4 linked regions of the Cereibacter sphaeroides 2.4.1 genome follow. The protein of the gene in region 3 interacts with the protein of the main gene of each other region in a pairwise test. Links are inferred from orthologs where the notes say so. Each region holds a gene or a part of one and is shown on either strand. Other genes may lie near its edges. The genes, in order: RSP_RS11875, dnaQ, dnaE and RSP_RS17845.

Region 1 (3,004 bases), on a different replicon or contig from region 3:
CTGCAGCCGGCAGTTCGGCCCCCTGCCGACCTGGATCGGCACCGAGCCGATCCGCGACATCCTGAGCCGCCACATCTCCCGGACCTCGCCGCTGGCCCCCGAGGTGCCCCGCTTCTGGCGCTTCCGGCCGATGCCCGGCACCACGGCGATCTTCGAGACGGCCCCCGCCCCGGCCGAGCCGCCGCCCTTCCTCGATCTGACCCGGCTCCCTTCCTCGCCTGCGGGGTTCTCGCGCTTCCGCCTCGCCCTCTGACGGCCGCGCGCGATGCCCCGCCTGCGGCCGCGGGGCGCTTGCAAATGCCCCCGGCCCGGCCTATATCGGCCGCGAGAGGTTGGCGCGGGCAGGCGCCTCGCCAACCCGGTCAGGTCCGGAAGGAAGCAGCCGTAACGAGCCCCGTCTGGGTCGATGTCCAGCCTCTCACCTTTCCCCGATCATGCAGCGAAAGATCCCGGTTCCGTGAGGCTTGCGCAGGCAGCGCCTCCACGCGCGGGCTGCATTGCGCCTGCCCCTTCGGGTGGACGCCGCTCCTCCCCCGCCCTAATCTCGGGGCTGACCCCGAATCCGCCGAGGCCCGATGTCCGACACACCCGAGCAAGGCTATCAGGTCCTTGCCCGCAAATACCGCCCGCAGACCTTCGCCGACCTGATCGGTCAGGACGCGATGGTGCGCACGCTGAAGAACGCCTTCGCGGCGGACCGGATCGCCCATGCCTTCGTGATGACCGGCGTGCGGGGCGTGGGCAAGACGACCACGGCGCGGATCATCGCCAAGGGGCTGAACTGCGTGGGCCCGGACGGCACCGGCGGCCCCACGACCGAGCCCTGCGGCCAGTGCGAGCCCTGCCGCGCCATTTCCGAAGGCCGCCATGTCGACGTGATGGAGATGGACGCCGCCTCGCGCACCGGGGTGGGCGACATCCGCGAGATCATCGACTCGGTCCACTACCGGGCCGCCTCGGCGCGCTACAAGATCTACATCATCGACGAGGTCCATATGCTCTCGACCAGCGCGTTCAACGCGCTGCTCAAGACGCTCGAGGAACCGCCCGCCCATGTGAAATTCATTTTCGCCACCACCGAGATCCGCAAGGTGCCGGTCACGGTGCTGTCGCGCTGCCAGCGGTTCGACCTGAAGCGGATCGAGCCCGAGGTGATGATGGCCCACCTCTCCCGCGTGGCGGGGAAAGAGGGCGCAGAACTCACCCGCGATGCGCTGGCGCTCATCACCCGTGCGGCCGAAGGGTCGGTGCGCGACGCGATGAGCCTGATGGATCAGGCCATCGCGCACGGGGCGGGCGAGACCACCGCCGATCAGGTGCGCGCGATGCTGGGGCTGGCCGACCGCGGCCGCGTGCTCGATCTCTTCGATCTGGTGATGAAGGGCGAGGCGGCAGCGGCGCTGGCCGAACTCTCCGGCCAATATGCCGACGGGGCCGACCCGATGGCCGTGCTGCGCGATCTGGCCGAGATCACGCACTGGATCTCGATCATCAAGATCAGCCCCGAGGCGGCCGAGGATCCGACCACGCCGCCCGACGAACGCACACGGGGGCTCGAGATGGCGGAGCGGCTGCCGATGCGGGTGCTGACCCGCATGTGGCAGATGCTGCTCAAGGCCATCGAGGAGGTCTCGCTGGCGCCGAACGCCATGATGGCGGCCGAGATGGCGGTGATCCGCCTGACCCATGTGGCCGATCTGCCCGATCCCGAGGCGCTGATCCGCAGGCTCCAGTCCGAGCCGCGGCCCGGCCCGGGCCCGGGCGGCGGCGTTCAGGCGGGCACGCAGGCGGCGCCTGCCGCGCCGATGGCGCGGATGCAGGCTGCCCCGCCGCGCGCCGCGCACCCGGCGCCGCAGGCCTCGGGGGCCGCCACGGCCGTGGCCCTCGCTCCCGGCACCCTCCCCTGCCAGAGCTTCGAGCAGATGGTCGAGCTGATCCGGCAGAAGCGCGACATGAAGCTCTTGTACGAGGTCGAGACCGGCGTGCGCCTCGTCCGCTTCGCCCCGGGGCGGATCGAGTTCGAGCCGGCACCCGACGCCGCCCCCGATCTTGCCGCGCGGCTGTCGCAGCGGCTGCAGGGCTGGACCGGCGGGCGCTGGGGCATCTCGGTCGTCTCGGGCGGCGGCGCGCCGACGCTCGCCGAAGAGCGCGACAAGGGGCGCCTTGAAGAAGAGGCGCGCGCACTGGAAAACCCACTCGTCCAGGCGGTGATGGCCGCCTTCCCGGGCGCGCGGATCGCCGAGATCCGCAGGCTCGAGGAACAGGCCGCGGCCGAGGCTCTGCCCGAGGTCGAGGACGAGTGGGACCCGTTCGAGGACAATTGAGAGGAGCAACGAATGCTGAAGGGTTTGGGCGGTCTTGGCGACATGGCCAAGATGATGAAGGCCGCGCAGGGATTCCAGGAGAAGATGGCGCAGCTTCAGGAAGATCTGGGCGGCATGACCGTCGTGGGCGAATCGGGCGCGGGTCTCGTGCGCGCCACGGCGACCGCCAAGGGCGAGCTGACCGGCCTCGAGATCGACCCGTCGATCTTCGTCGCCTCGGAGAAGGAAGTGGTCGAGGATCTGATCCTCGCCGCGATCAAGGATGCCCAGTCCAAGGCCTCGGAACGGGCCAAGGAAGAGATGGGCAAGCTAACGGAAGGCCTCGGCCTGCCGCCGGGCATGAAGCTGCCCTTCTGACATGGCCGAAGCCCCCGGCGACATCGAGCGTCTGATCGAGCTGATGGCGCGGCTGCCGGGGCTCGGGCCCCGCTCCGCCCGCCGGGCGGTGCTTCTGATGCTGAAGAAGCGGGGGGCCGTCATGGCCCCTCTGGCACAGGCCATGGCCGAAGTCGCGACCAGCGCGCGCGATTGTGTGCGCTGCGGCAACATCACGAACGCCGATCTCTGCGGGATCTGCCGCGACGAGCGCCGCGCCACGGGCGAGCTCTGCGTGGTGGAGGATGTGGCCGACCTCTGGGCGCTCGAGCGCGCAGGCGCCTTCCGCGGCCGCTATCATGTGC
Region 2 (3,066 bases), on a different replicon or contig from region 3:
GGTCGGGGGCGTCGGGCCTGAAGTCCCGCGGCATATCGGGGTTGGTATGGATAGCGATCCCTCCCTATGTAGGGGAGGCCCCGCGGCAAGTCCACCGCCGCGCCTGCAAGACGTTCGATAGAGGAGACATCCCATGAGGCCACTTGCGGCCATCCTCGCGCTGCCGATCCTCGAGATCGCGCTGTTCGTCACCATCGGCGGCGCGATCGGCCTTCTGGCCACGCTGCTCATCATCTTCGGGACGGCCGCGCTCGGTGTCTTCCTGCTGCGGCGGCAGGGGGTCGAGATGCAGGCCGCGCTGCAGATGCCGCGGCGGATGGATCCGCTGGCGCTGATGGCCGACGGCGCTGCCGTGTCGCTGGCGGCGGCTCTGCTGATCCTGCCCGGCTTCTTCACCGACACGGTGGGTCTGCTGCTTCTGATCCCGCCGGTCCGGCGGGCGCTGATCCGCCGCCTCGGGCGCAATGTGCAGGTGCGCAGCACGACCTGGCGCGGGCCGGTGCGGGACGATGCGCCCATCGAGGCGGACTATCACGAGGTCGAGCCCGTGCGCGATCCGCTGGCTCCGCCGTCGCAGCCGCCGGGCAGCTCCGGCTGGACGCGGCATTGAGGCGCAGCCGTCGACCTGATACACCGGCCGCAAATGGCCCGTGACCCAGGGAGAGACACGATGACCGATGCCAATGGAGCGCCCGCAGAGGCCGCACCGCAGATCCGGATGCAGGTGCTCGCGCAATATGTGCGCGACATGTCCTTCGAGAACATGGTGGCCCAGAAGGGCCTTCAGGGCGGCGACGTCCAGCCCGACATTCAGGTGCAGGTGAGCCTCGACGCCCGCAAACGGTCGGTGGAACATCAGTATGAGGTCATCACCAAGTTCAAGGTGACCTCGAAGAACAAGTCGGGCTCGGCCGAGACGCTGTTTCTGCTCGAGCTCGACTACGGCGGGATCTTCCATGTCGAGAACGTGCCGGAAGACCAGCTGCATCCGTTCCTGCTGATCGAATGCCCGCGCCTGCTGTTTCCCTTCGTGCGCCGCATCATCTCGGACGTGACGCGCGACGGCGGCTTCCCGCCGCTGAACGTCGACACGGTCGATTTCCTCGCGCTCTACCGGATGGAGCTGGCCCGCCGCGCCGAGGCGCAGAAGGCGGCCCAGCCCGTCCAGTGAGGCTCAGGCCCGTTTGAGCCAGATCGCGCCGTCGCCCAGCTTCGCCACGAAGGCAGCATGGGCGGCGGCCTCTTCCTCGGTGATGCGCGGCGGCAGCGCCACGGGCCGGGGACGCGGGCGCCATTCGCCCTCCGGGCTGCCCGGACGCGCACCGGCCGAGCTGGCCAGTCCGAAATCCGGCTGCCGCCCGCCGATCAGTTCCAGATAGACCTCTGCCAGGATCTCGCTGTCGAGCAGCGCCCCGTGCTTTTCGCGCGCCGAATTGTCGACGCCGAAGCGGCGGCACAGCGCATCGAGCGTGGCGGGCGCGCCCGGAAACCGCTGCCGCGCCAGGGCCAGCGTGTCGAGCGCCTGATCGGGCGCGAGGCGGGGCAGGCCGGCGCGCCCGAGCTCGAAATTCAGGAATTTCATGTCGAAGGCGGCGTTGTGGATCACGAGGCGGGCCTCGCCCACGAAATCGAGGAAGGCGCGTCCGATGGCCGCAAAGACCGGCTTGTCGCGCAGGAACTCGTCTCCGAGGCCGTGAACCTCGAAGGCCTCGTTCGGCATCGGGCGCTCGGGGTTGATATACTGGTGGTAGGTGCGCCCCGTCGGCATGTGGTTGAAGAGCTCGACCGCGCCGATCTCGACGATCCGGTGCCCCTCGGAGGGCTCGAAGCCGGTGGTTTCGGTGTCGAGGACGATCTCACGCATCGGCGGTCTCCCGGATATGGGCGATGAGCGCCCGGACATAGGCGCGTGCGGCCTCAAGGCCCAGCGTCTCGAGGATATGGGTCGCCCGGGCACGCTTCTCGCGGTCGGGCATCTGGCGGGCGAGGATCGCCTCGAACTGCGCTTCGGTCATGGTGCCGCGCCCGAGCACACGGGCCCGCTGCAGCACGGGCGGCGCGGTGACGAGCAGCACGGCATCCATCTCGGCCTCGGAGCCCTTCTCGTAGAGGAGCGGGATGTCGAGAAGCACGATGTCTGTGCGGGCGTGGGCGAGGAAGGCGGCCCGGTCGGCCGCGACCGCCGGATGGACCAGCGCCTCGAGCCGGGGCAGGGCCGTGGGGTCGGCCGCGATCCAGTCGCGGAGCGCGCCGCGGTCCACCGCGCCGCCCTTGAGCGCGGCCGGGCAGAGGGCCGCCACCGGGCCCACCAGCGCGCCTCCGGGCGCGTAGAGCCGATGGACGGCGGCATCGGCATCCCAGACCGGCACGCCTTCCTCGGCGAAGAGGGCGGCCGTGGTGGACTTGCCCATGCCGATCGAGCCGGTCAGGCCGAGGCGGAAGGGCCTCATGTGGCCAGCACGGCGGCCCGGGTCTCCTCATCCACCTCGGGGCGGACGCCGAACCAGCGCTCGAAGCCGGGAGCGGCCTGGTGCAGGAGCATCCCGAGCCCGTCCACGGTCCGGCAGCCCGCCGCCTCGGCCTCGACCAGAAGCCGCGTCCGCAGCGGCGCATAGACGAGATCCGTCACCACGGCCTTCGGGTTCAGCGCATCGAGCGGAACACGAAACTCGGGCTTGCCCACCATGCCGAGCGAGGTGGTGTTCACGACCGTCATCGCATCTTCGAGGATGTTGCCGGCCTGCACCCAGTCATGCACATGCACCTTGGCGCCGAAGTCCGAGCGGAGCGCGTCGGCCCGCGCCCGGCTGCGGTTCGCGAGCCGGATTTCGGGCACGCCCACCTCGATCAGCGCGGCGATGACGGCGCGCGCGGCCCCGCCCGCGCCCCAGACCACCGCCGGCCCCGACTGGGGCTGCCAGGCGGGCGCATTCTGGCGCAGGTTGGCGGTGAAGCCGGTCCCGTCGGTGTTGTCGGCGTGGATCTTGCCGTCCTTGCCGAAGATCAGCGTGTTGGCCGCACCGATCAGCGCCGCGCGGTCGGTCACGATATCGGCCAGACCGATCA
Region 3 (4,091 bases):
CGTCGAGATGCTGCTCGAGCGCGAGGCCGAACGCGAGGCGGACGGGGTGGCGCTGATCGCCGACCAGCGCCCGCCGCATTACTGACGCCTGCGCCCTCGTGTCGCGCCAAGGGGCGGCTCCCGCGCGAAGCGAGACGGCCGGCTGAGCGCCGCCGACTTTGCCCGCCGTGCCGGTCGGTGTGGATCGGCCCAGCTGCGGGCCGTTGCTCTCGCCGTCGAGCCATAGGCGCGGGCTAGATCTCCTCGACCATCTCCACACCCGGCACGGCGCGGAGCGCGCTGCGGATCTGCGGCGAGACGGCGAAATCCTGACCGAGCTCGATGTCGATCTCCTGCCCGCCCGACGGATCGCGGACGCAGATCCGCACCGGCGCCCGGGCGCGGCCCTGCGCACGGGCCAGCAGCGCCGCCACCGAGGCCGCGGCCTCGGCACGGTCGAGATGGACGCGCAGGCTCATCGCGCCCGCATCGGCCGCCACCGCATCGATCGGCGAGACCCCGCGGGCGAGGAGCTTCAGACTGTCGCCCTCGAGCGTGGCCTCGACGGTCAGCACCACATGGCCGCCCGGCTCCAGCAGGTCGCGCGCCTGCTCGAGCACATCCGAAAAGACGGTGCATTCGTAGAGCCCCGTCGGATCCGAAAGCTGGACGAAGGCGAACCGGTTGCCCTTGGCCGACTTCTTCTCCTGCCGCGACGAGACGGCACCGGCGAGCTTGGCCACCATGGGCCCCCGCTGCGCCAGATCGGTCAGCGCGGCAAGCGTGGTGACGTTGCGCCGCTTCAGCGCCCCCATGTAATCGTCGAGCGGATGGCCCGAGAGATAGAAGCCGATCGCCTGATGCTCCTGCGCCAGTCGCTCGACCGGCAGCCAGTCGTCGCGCGACGGCAGCCGCGGCTCGGGGATGTCCGCCCCTGCTTCGCCGAACAGCGACACCTGGCTCGAATTTAGCGCTTCGTGAATGGCGGCGGAATAGGCCACCAGCGCATCCAGCGCCTCGAACACCCGGGCACGGTTGCGGTCGAGCGCGTCGAAAGCCCCGGCGCGCGCCAGCATCTCGAGAGGACGCTTGCCGATCCGCTTCAGCTCCACCCGCCGCGCCATGTCGAAGAGCGTGGCGAAGGGCCGGTCGCCGCGGGCCTCGACGATGAGCCGCATCGCCTCGACACCCACATTCTTCAGCGCGCCGAGCGCATAGACCACCGCGCCGTCGCGCACCGTGAAGGTGGCGAGCGAGGCGTTCACGCAGGGCGCCACCGTGCGGATGCCGAGCTTGTCCACCTCGCGCTTGTAGACGGCGAGCTTGTCGGTCAGGTGGATATCGCAGTTCATCACCGCGGCCATGAACTCGACCGGATGGTTCGCCTTCAGCCAGGCGGTCTGGTAGCTCACGACCGCATAGGCGGCGGCGTGGGACTTGTTGAAGCCGTAGTTCGCGAATTTCTCAAGCAGGTCGAAGACTTCGCCGGCTTTCTTCGCGTCGATTCCGTGGGTCTTCTTTGCGCCTTCGATGAACTTCGGGCGCTCCTTGGCCATCTCTTCGGCGATCTTCTTGCCCATGGCGCGGCGCAGAAGGTCCGCGCCGCCGAGCGTATAGCCCCCCATGACCTGCGCGATCTGCATCACCTGTTCCTGATAGACGATGATGCCCTGCGTCTCCTTCAGGATCGGGTCGATGGTCGGATGCAGGCTCTCGAGATCGCGCAGCCCGTGCTTCACCTCGCAATAGACCGGGATGTTCTCCATCGGCCCCGGCCGGTAAAGCGCCACCAGCGCCACGATATCCTCGATGCAGGTGGGCTTCATGCGTCGCAGCGCATCCATCATGCCCGAGCTTTCGACCTGGAACACCGCCACGGTCTTGGCCTGCGCATAGAGCTCGTAGGTGGCCTTGTCCTCGAGCGGGATATGCCCGATGTCGTTCTCGGCTCCCGGCGGCGGATCGTAGAGCACCCGCCCGTCCGCAGCCATGTGCAGGGGCCGCCCCGTGCCGCGGATCAGATCGATCGCGTTCTGGATCACCGTCAGCGTCTTGAGGCCGAGGAAGTCGAACTTCACCAGCCCCGCGGCTTCCACCCATTTCATGTTGAACTGGGTAGCCGGCATGTCCGAGCGCGGATCCTGATAGAGCGGCACCAGCTCGTCGAGCGGCCGGTCGCCGATCACCACGCCCGCGGCATGGGTCGAGGCGTTGCGCAGAAGCCCCTCGATCTGCATCCCGTAGTCCAGAAGCCGCTTCACCACCTCCTCGGTCTTCGCGGCCTCGCGCAGCCGCGGCTCGTCGGCCAGCGCCTTCTGGATCGAGACGGGCTTCACCCCCTCGACCGGGATCATCTTCGACAGCCGGTCCACCTGCCCGTAGGGCATCTGGAGGACGCGCCCCACGTCGCGGACGGCGGCCTTCGAGAGGAGCGCGCCGAAGGTGATGATCTGCCCCACCTTGTCGCGGCCGTATTTCTCCTGGACGTAGCGGATCACCTCCTCGCGCCGGTCCATGCAGAAGTCGATGTCGAAGTCCGGCATCGACACCCGCTCGGGGTTCAGAAACCGCTCGAAGAGAAGCTGGTAACGCAAGGGGTCGAGGTCGGTGATCGTCAGCGCATAGGCCACGAGCGAGCCCGCGCCCGACCCCCGTCCCGGTCCCACCGGGATGCCGTTGGCCTTCCCCCACTTGATGAAGTCGGCCACGATCAGGAAGTAGCCCGGAAAGCCCATCTGCTCGATGATGCCGAGCTCGAAGGAGAGGCGCGCCTCATAGTCCTCGACGGGCGCCGCATGGGGGATCACGGCGAGGCGCGCGGCCAGCCCTTCCTTGGCCTGCCGCCGCAGCTCCTCCACCTCGTCATCGGCGAAGCGCGGCAGGATCGGCGGGCGCTTGGCCGCCTTGAAGGCGCAGCGGCGCGCGATCTCGACGGTGTTCTCCACCGCCTCGGGCAGGTCGGCGAACAGCGCGACCATCTCGGCCTCGGACTTGAAGTAATGCTGCGGCGTGAGCCGCCGCCGCGGCGCCACCTGATCGACATAGGCCCCTTCGGCGATGCAGATCAGCGCATCGTGCGCCTCATACATCTCGGGCTTCGGAAAATAGACGTCGTTCGTGGCCACGAGCGGCAGGCCCATCGCATAGGCCAGCTCGACATGCCCGGGTTCGGTCGCGCGCTCGGCCTCGGTCAGCCGCCCGCCCTCGCCCGGATGGCGCTGCAACTCGACATAGAGCCGCCCGGGATAGATCGCGGCGAGGCGGCCCAGCAGCGCCTCGGCCTTCGCCCGCTGCCCCTCGCGCAGATGCCGGCCCACCGGCCCGTCCGGCCCGCCGGTCAGGCAGATCAGCCCCTCCGCATGCCGCTCGAGTTCGGACGGCGTCACCTGCGGCAGCGCACCCTCCTTGCCGAGATAGAGGCAGGAGGAGAGCTTCATGAGGTTGCCGTAGCCCGTTTCGGTCTGGGCCAGCAGCACGACCGGCGCGGGCGGCTTCGGCCGCTCGCCCAGCGCCGCCGTCTCGTAGGCGACCGAGACCTGACAACCGACGATGGGCTGGATCCCTGCGCCGCTGGCCAGCACCGAGAATTCCAGCGCGGCGAACATGGCATTGGTATCCGTCACCGCCACGGCGGGCATGGCGGCGGCCGTGCAGAGGCCGATCAGCTTCTTCACCGGCACCGCGCCCTCGAGCAGCGAATATTCGGTATGGACGCGCAGATGGATGAATCGGGGAGCGTTCGACATGGGGCGGAGCCTACAGAAGCCGCTCTCCCGCGGAAAGATGCTGCGCGCCGGGCGAGAGGACCCCCTTGCCATCGGGCGGTCCGGCAGGCTTTGATGGGTCCGAATTGTCGCAGGCCGCTTTACGCCGCATCGGGTGGCCTGCACCGGCGCAGCCGGACCCACAGAAGGCGGCAGGTTTTCACATGACGGAGATCGCGTTCATCCTGAACGGAACGCCCCTCAGCGTCGCGGCGGAGCCCACCCGGACGCTGCTCGACTTCCTGCGCGAGGACCGCGGGCTCACCGGCACCAAGGAGGGCTGCAACGAGGGCGACTGCGGCGCCTGCACGGTGATGGTGACCGACGAGACCGGGCCCCGCGCGCTGA
Region 4 (2,943 bases), 130 kb from region 3 along the record:
CAGAAGGACGGTGGTGAGCGTCGCGGTGGTCACGCCGCGCAGCGCCTCGATCAGGGCCTGTTCCTTGGCGGTGTCGGTGGTCATTCTGTTTCCTTTGGGGTCAGACGCTGGCGATCAGGCCGCCGTCGATGCGGATGGTGCTGCCGGTGATGTAGGAGGCGCGGGCCGAGGCGAGGAAGGCCACGGCATCGCCATATTCCTCGGGCTGACCATAGCGGCCGAGCGGGATCGAGGCCACGCTCTCGGCGGCCACTTCGGCCACGGCCCGGCCTTCGCGCGCGGCCTTCTGCTCGTCGAGGAAGGTGATGCGCTTGGTGGCGACGCGGCCGGGCAGCACGACGTTGGCCGTGATGCCGTCGCGGCCCACCTCGCGCGCGAGCGTCTTCGACCAGCCCACGAGCGAGATGCGCAGCGCGTTCGACAGGCCGAGGTTCGGGATCGGCGCCACCACGCCCGACGAGGTCGAGGTGATGATGCGGCCCCATTTGCGGGCCTTCATGCCCGGCAGCACGCGGTCGGTGATGGAGATGACCGAGAGCACCATGGACTCGAAGCTCGCGCGCCAGAGCGCGGCCTCCTGCCCGGCGATCGGCGAGGGCTTCGGCCCGCCCGTGTTGTTCACGAGGATGTCGACCGGGCCCAGCTCGGCCTCGATCAGGCTCACGTTCGTCTCGATGGCGCCGAGGTCGGCCAGATCCCAGGCGAGCGGCAGCGCCGTGCCGCCCTCGGCCCGGATCGCCTCGGCGGTGGCTTCGGCCGCGGCGAGGTCGATGTCGCCGAGCGCCACCCGCGCGCCCTCGCGGGCGAGCGAGCGGGCGATGGCGCCGCCGAGGCCCCCGCCCGCGCCCAGAACCAGCGCCGTCTTGCCTCTGATGCCCAGATCCATGTCGGTCTCCGTCTTGTCGTGGTTGGGGCCCGCCGCTGCCGGCAGGGCCGCTGTGGGGCCCGGCCTCAGGTCAGCCGGGCCGAGGCCGCGCGGATCCGCTCGCAGGCGGTGCGCAGCCGCTCGGTGTCGGTGGCAAAGGAGATGCGGAAGTAGGGCGCGAGGCCGAAGGCGCTGCCCGGCACCGCGGCCACGCCCGCCTCCTCGACGAGATACATCACGAAATCCGTGTCGGTCTCGATCTTGCGCCCGTCGGGACGGGTGCGGCCGATCATGCCCGCGCAGGAGGGGAAGAGGTAGAAGGCGCCGTTCGGGCGCACGCAGCTCAGCCCCTCGATCTGGTTCAGCGCCGAGAGGCACAGGTCGCGCCGCTGGCGGAAGATCTCGTTGCGCTCGGCCAGGAACTCCATCGGCCCCGTCAGGGCCGCGAGCGCCGCGGCCTGGCTCACCGAGGAGGGGTTCGAGGTCGATTGCGACTGGAGCGTGGCCATCGCCTTGATGATGTCGGCCGGACCCCCGGCATAGCCGATGCGCCAGCCGGTCATCGAGAAGGCCTTCGACACGCCGTTGCAGGTCAGCACCCGGTCCATGAGCTTCGGCTCGACCTGCGCGATGGTGGCGAATTCCCAGCCGTCGTAGCGCAGATGCTCGTACATGTCGTCGGTCATCACCAGCACATGCGGGAACTCGAGCAGCACGTCGGCCAGCGCGCGCAGATGGGCGGCCGAATAGCCCATGCCGGTCGGGTTCGAGGGTGAGTTCAGGATCACCCATTTGGTGCGCGGCGTGATCGCGGCCCGCAGCGCGGGCGCGGTCAGCAGGAAATCGTCCTCCTCGGGGCAGGAAACGGTGACCGGCACCCCGCCCGCGAGCCGCACCATGTCGGGGTAGGAGACCCAGTAGGGCGCGGGCACGATCACCTCGTCGCCCTCGTCGAGCGTGGCCAGCAGCGCGTTGTAGAGCACCTGCTTGCCGCCGGTGCCGACGCTGATCTGGTTCGTCTCGTAGGAGAGCCCGTTCTCGCGGCGGAATTTCTCGACGATGGCGGCCTTCAGCTCGGGCGTGCCGTCCACGTCGGTGTAGCGGGTCTGGCCTGCCTCGATGGCGGCGGCCGCGGCCTGCCGGATATGGACGGGCGTGTCGAAATCGGGCTCGCCCTGCGACAGGCCGATGATGTCCTTGCCCTCGCGGCGGAGCTGGGCTGCAAGGCGCGTCATGGCGATGGTGGGCGAGGGCTGCACGGCCTGAAGGCGGGAGGAGAGGCGGGAGCTGGTCATCTGGGGAGCGTTCCGAGGGGCTGGAGGGCCGGACCGGCCCGGGTTCTGTCAGACGGAGGCGATGAGCTGGATCTCGACGGGGGCATTGCCGGGGAGGGTCGCCACGCCGACCGCGGCGCGGGCGCCGATGCCCGCGGGCCCCAGCTCCTCGCGCAGCCGCGCCGAGGCGAAATCGGCGAGCTTCGAATGCGCCTCGAAGCCGGGCTCGGCCGCGACATAGACGGTGAGCGAGAGGATCAGCGAAAGGCTCTCGCCCTCGGCCAGAAGGCCGCGCGCGGCCGCCAGCGCATTCTCGCAGGCAAGCCGGACGGCCTCGCGCTGCTCTTCGAGCGGCTGGTCGCGGCGCACGGGGCCGGTGAACTGGAGCACCCCCTCGCGGCGGGGCGTCATGCCCGAGGTGAAGATCAGCGCCCCTGCCCGGCGGGCCGGAATGTAGTCGCCCTGCGGGATCGGCTGGGACAGGGCGGCCGTCATGCGCGATACCGCTCGACCAGCGTCACGATCCGCCGGGCGGCGGCGACGGCGGCCTCGTGATCCTGGCTGAAGTTCAGCCGCACGCTGTCGGCCGTGTGCGGGCTGAACTCGGTGCCCGGCGTCACCACCACGCCTGCCTGCAGCCGCAGGATCTTGACGAACTCGGCCGGCGCCACGGCGAGCTTCGGCAGCCGCGGGAAGAGGTAGCTGCCGGCCTGAGGCGTGCGGGCGAAGACGCCCTCGCAGCCGCGCAGCACGTGCAGAAGCTCGTCGCGGATCGCCTGATGCCGGGCGATGCGGTCCTCCATC

The links.
Region 1: the proteins of dnaE (region 3) and RSP_RS11875 interact in binary tests that used the Escherichia coli proteins (3 or more experiments, as listed by UniProt). The link is inferred for Cereibacter sphaeroides 2.4.1 from one-to-one orthologs.
Region 2: the proteins of dnaE (region 3) and dnaQ interact in binary tests that used the Escherichia coli proteins (3 or more experiments, as listed by UniProt). The link is inferred for Cereibacter sphaeroides 2.4.1 from one-to-one orthologs.
Region 4: the proteins of dnaE (region 3) and RSP_RS17845 interact in binary tests that used the Escherichia coli proteins (3 or more experiments, as listed by UniProt). The link is inferred for Cereibacter sphaeroides 2.4.1 from one-to-one orthologs.

Annotation. Positions count from the first base shown.
Region 1 is NC_007493.2:2,455,552-2,458,555, forward strand. The notes cover bases 12-2,949. They hold RSP_RS11875 (DNA polymerase III subunit gamma/tau), read left to right. Parts: upstream 12-575; coding sequence 576-2,324; downstream 2,325-2,949. Other genes in these bases: RSP_RS11865 (bifunctional 2',3'-cyclic-nucleotide 2'-phosphodiesterase/3'-nucleotidase), read left to right, coding at 12-253; RSP_RS11880 (YbaB/EbfC family nucleoid-associated protein), read left to right, coding at 2,337-2,681; recR (recombination mediator RecR), read left to right, coding at 2,683-2,949. Outside these bases: more of RSP_RS11865, read left to right, coding at 1-11; more of recR, read left to right, coding at 2,950-3,004. UniProt on the Escherichia coli protein: Part of the beta sliding clamp loading complex, which hydrolyzes ATP to load the beta clamp onto primed DNA to form the DNA replication pre-initiation complex.
Region 2 is NC_007493.2:3,005,995-3,009,060, reverse strand. What follows is about bases 20-3,019. They hold dnaQ (DNA polymerase III subunit epsilon), read right to left. Parts: upstream 1,865-3,019; coding sequence 1,175-1,864; downstream 20-1,174. Other genes in these bases: RSP_RS14555 (shikimate dehydrogenase), read right to left, coding at 2,447-3,019; coaE (dephospho-CoA kinase), read right to left, coding at 1,857-2,450; secB (protein-export chaperone SecB), read left to right, coding at 671-1,171; RSP_RS14575 (FxsA family protein), read left to right, coding at 134-610. Also shown: more of RSP_RS14555, read right to left, coding at 3,020-3,066. UniProt on the Escherichia coli protein: DNA polymerase III is a complex, multichain enzyme responsible for most of the replicative synthesis in bacteria. The epsilon subunit contain the editing function and is a proofreading 3'-5' exonuclease.
Region 3 is NC_007494.2:642,830-646,920, forward strand. Bases 34-4,058 are described here. They hold dnaE (DNA polymerase III subunit alpha), read right to left. Parts: upstream 3,726-4,058; coding sequence 234-3,725; downstream 34-233. Other genes in these bases: RSP_RS18395 (SlyX family protein), read left to right, coding at 34-85; xdhA (xanthine dehydrogenase small subunit), read left to right, coding at 3,908-4,058. In the rest of the region: more of RSP_RS18395, read left to right, coding at 1-33; more of xdhA, read left to right, coding at 4,059-4,091. UniProt on the Escherichia coli protein: DNA polymerase III is a complex, multichain enzyme responsible for most of the replicative synthesis in bacteria. This DNA polymerase also exhibits 3' to 5' exonuclease activity. The alpha chain is the DNA polymerase catalytic subunit.
Region 4 is NC_007494.2:508,672-511,614, reverse strand. Bases 57-2,933 are described here. They hold RSP_RS17845 (pyridoxal phosphate-dependent aminotransferase), read right to left. Parts: upstream 2,161-2,933; coding sequence 952-2,160; downstream 57-951. Other genes in these bases: RSP_RS17835 (pyridoxal phosphate-dependent aminotransferase), read right to left, coding at 2,631-2,933; RSP_RS17840 (RidA family protein), read right to left, coding at 2,209-2,634; RSP_RS17850 (SDR family oxidoreductase), read right to left, coding at 101-886; RSP_RS17855 (ribonuclease activity regulator RraA), read right to left, coding at 57-84. Outside these bases: more of RSP_RS17855, read right to left, coding at 1-56; more of RSP_RS17835, read right to left, coding at 2,934-2,943. UniProt on the Escherichia coli protein: Shows aminotransferase activity with methionine and histidine as substrates, and to a lesser extent also with phenylalanine.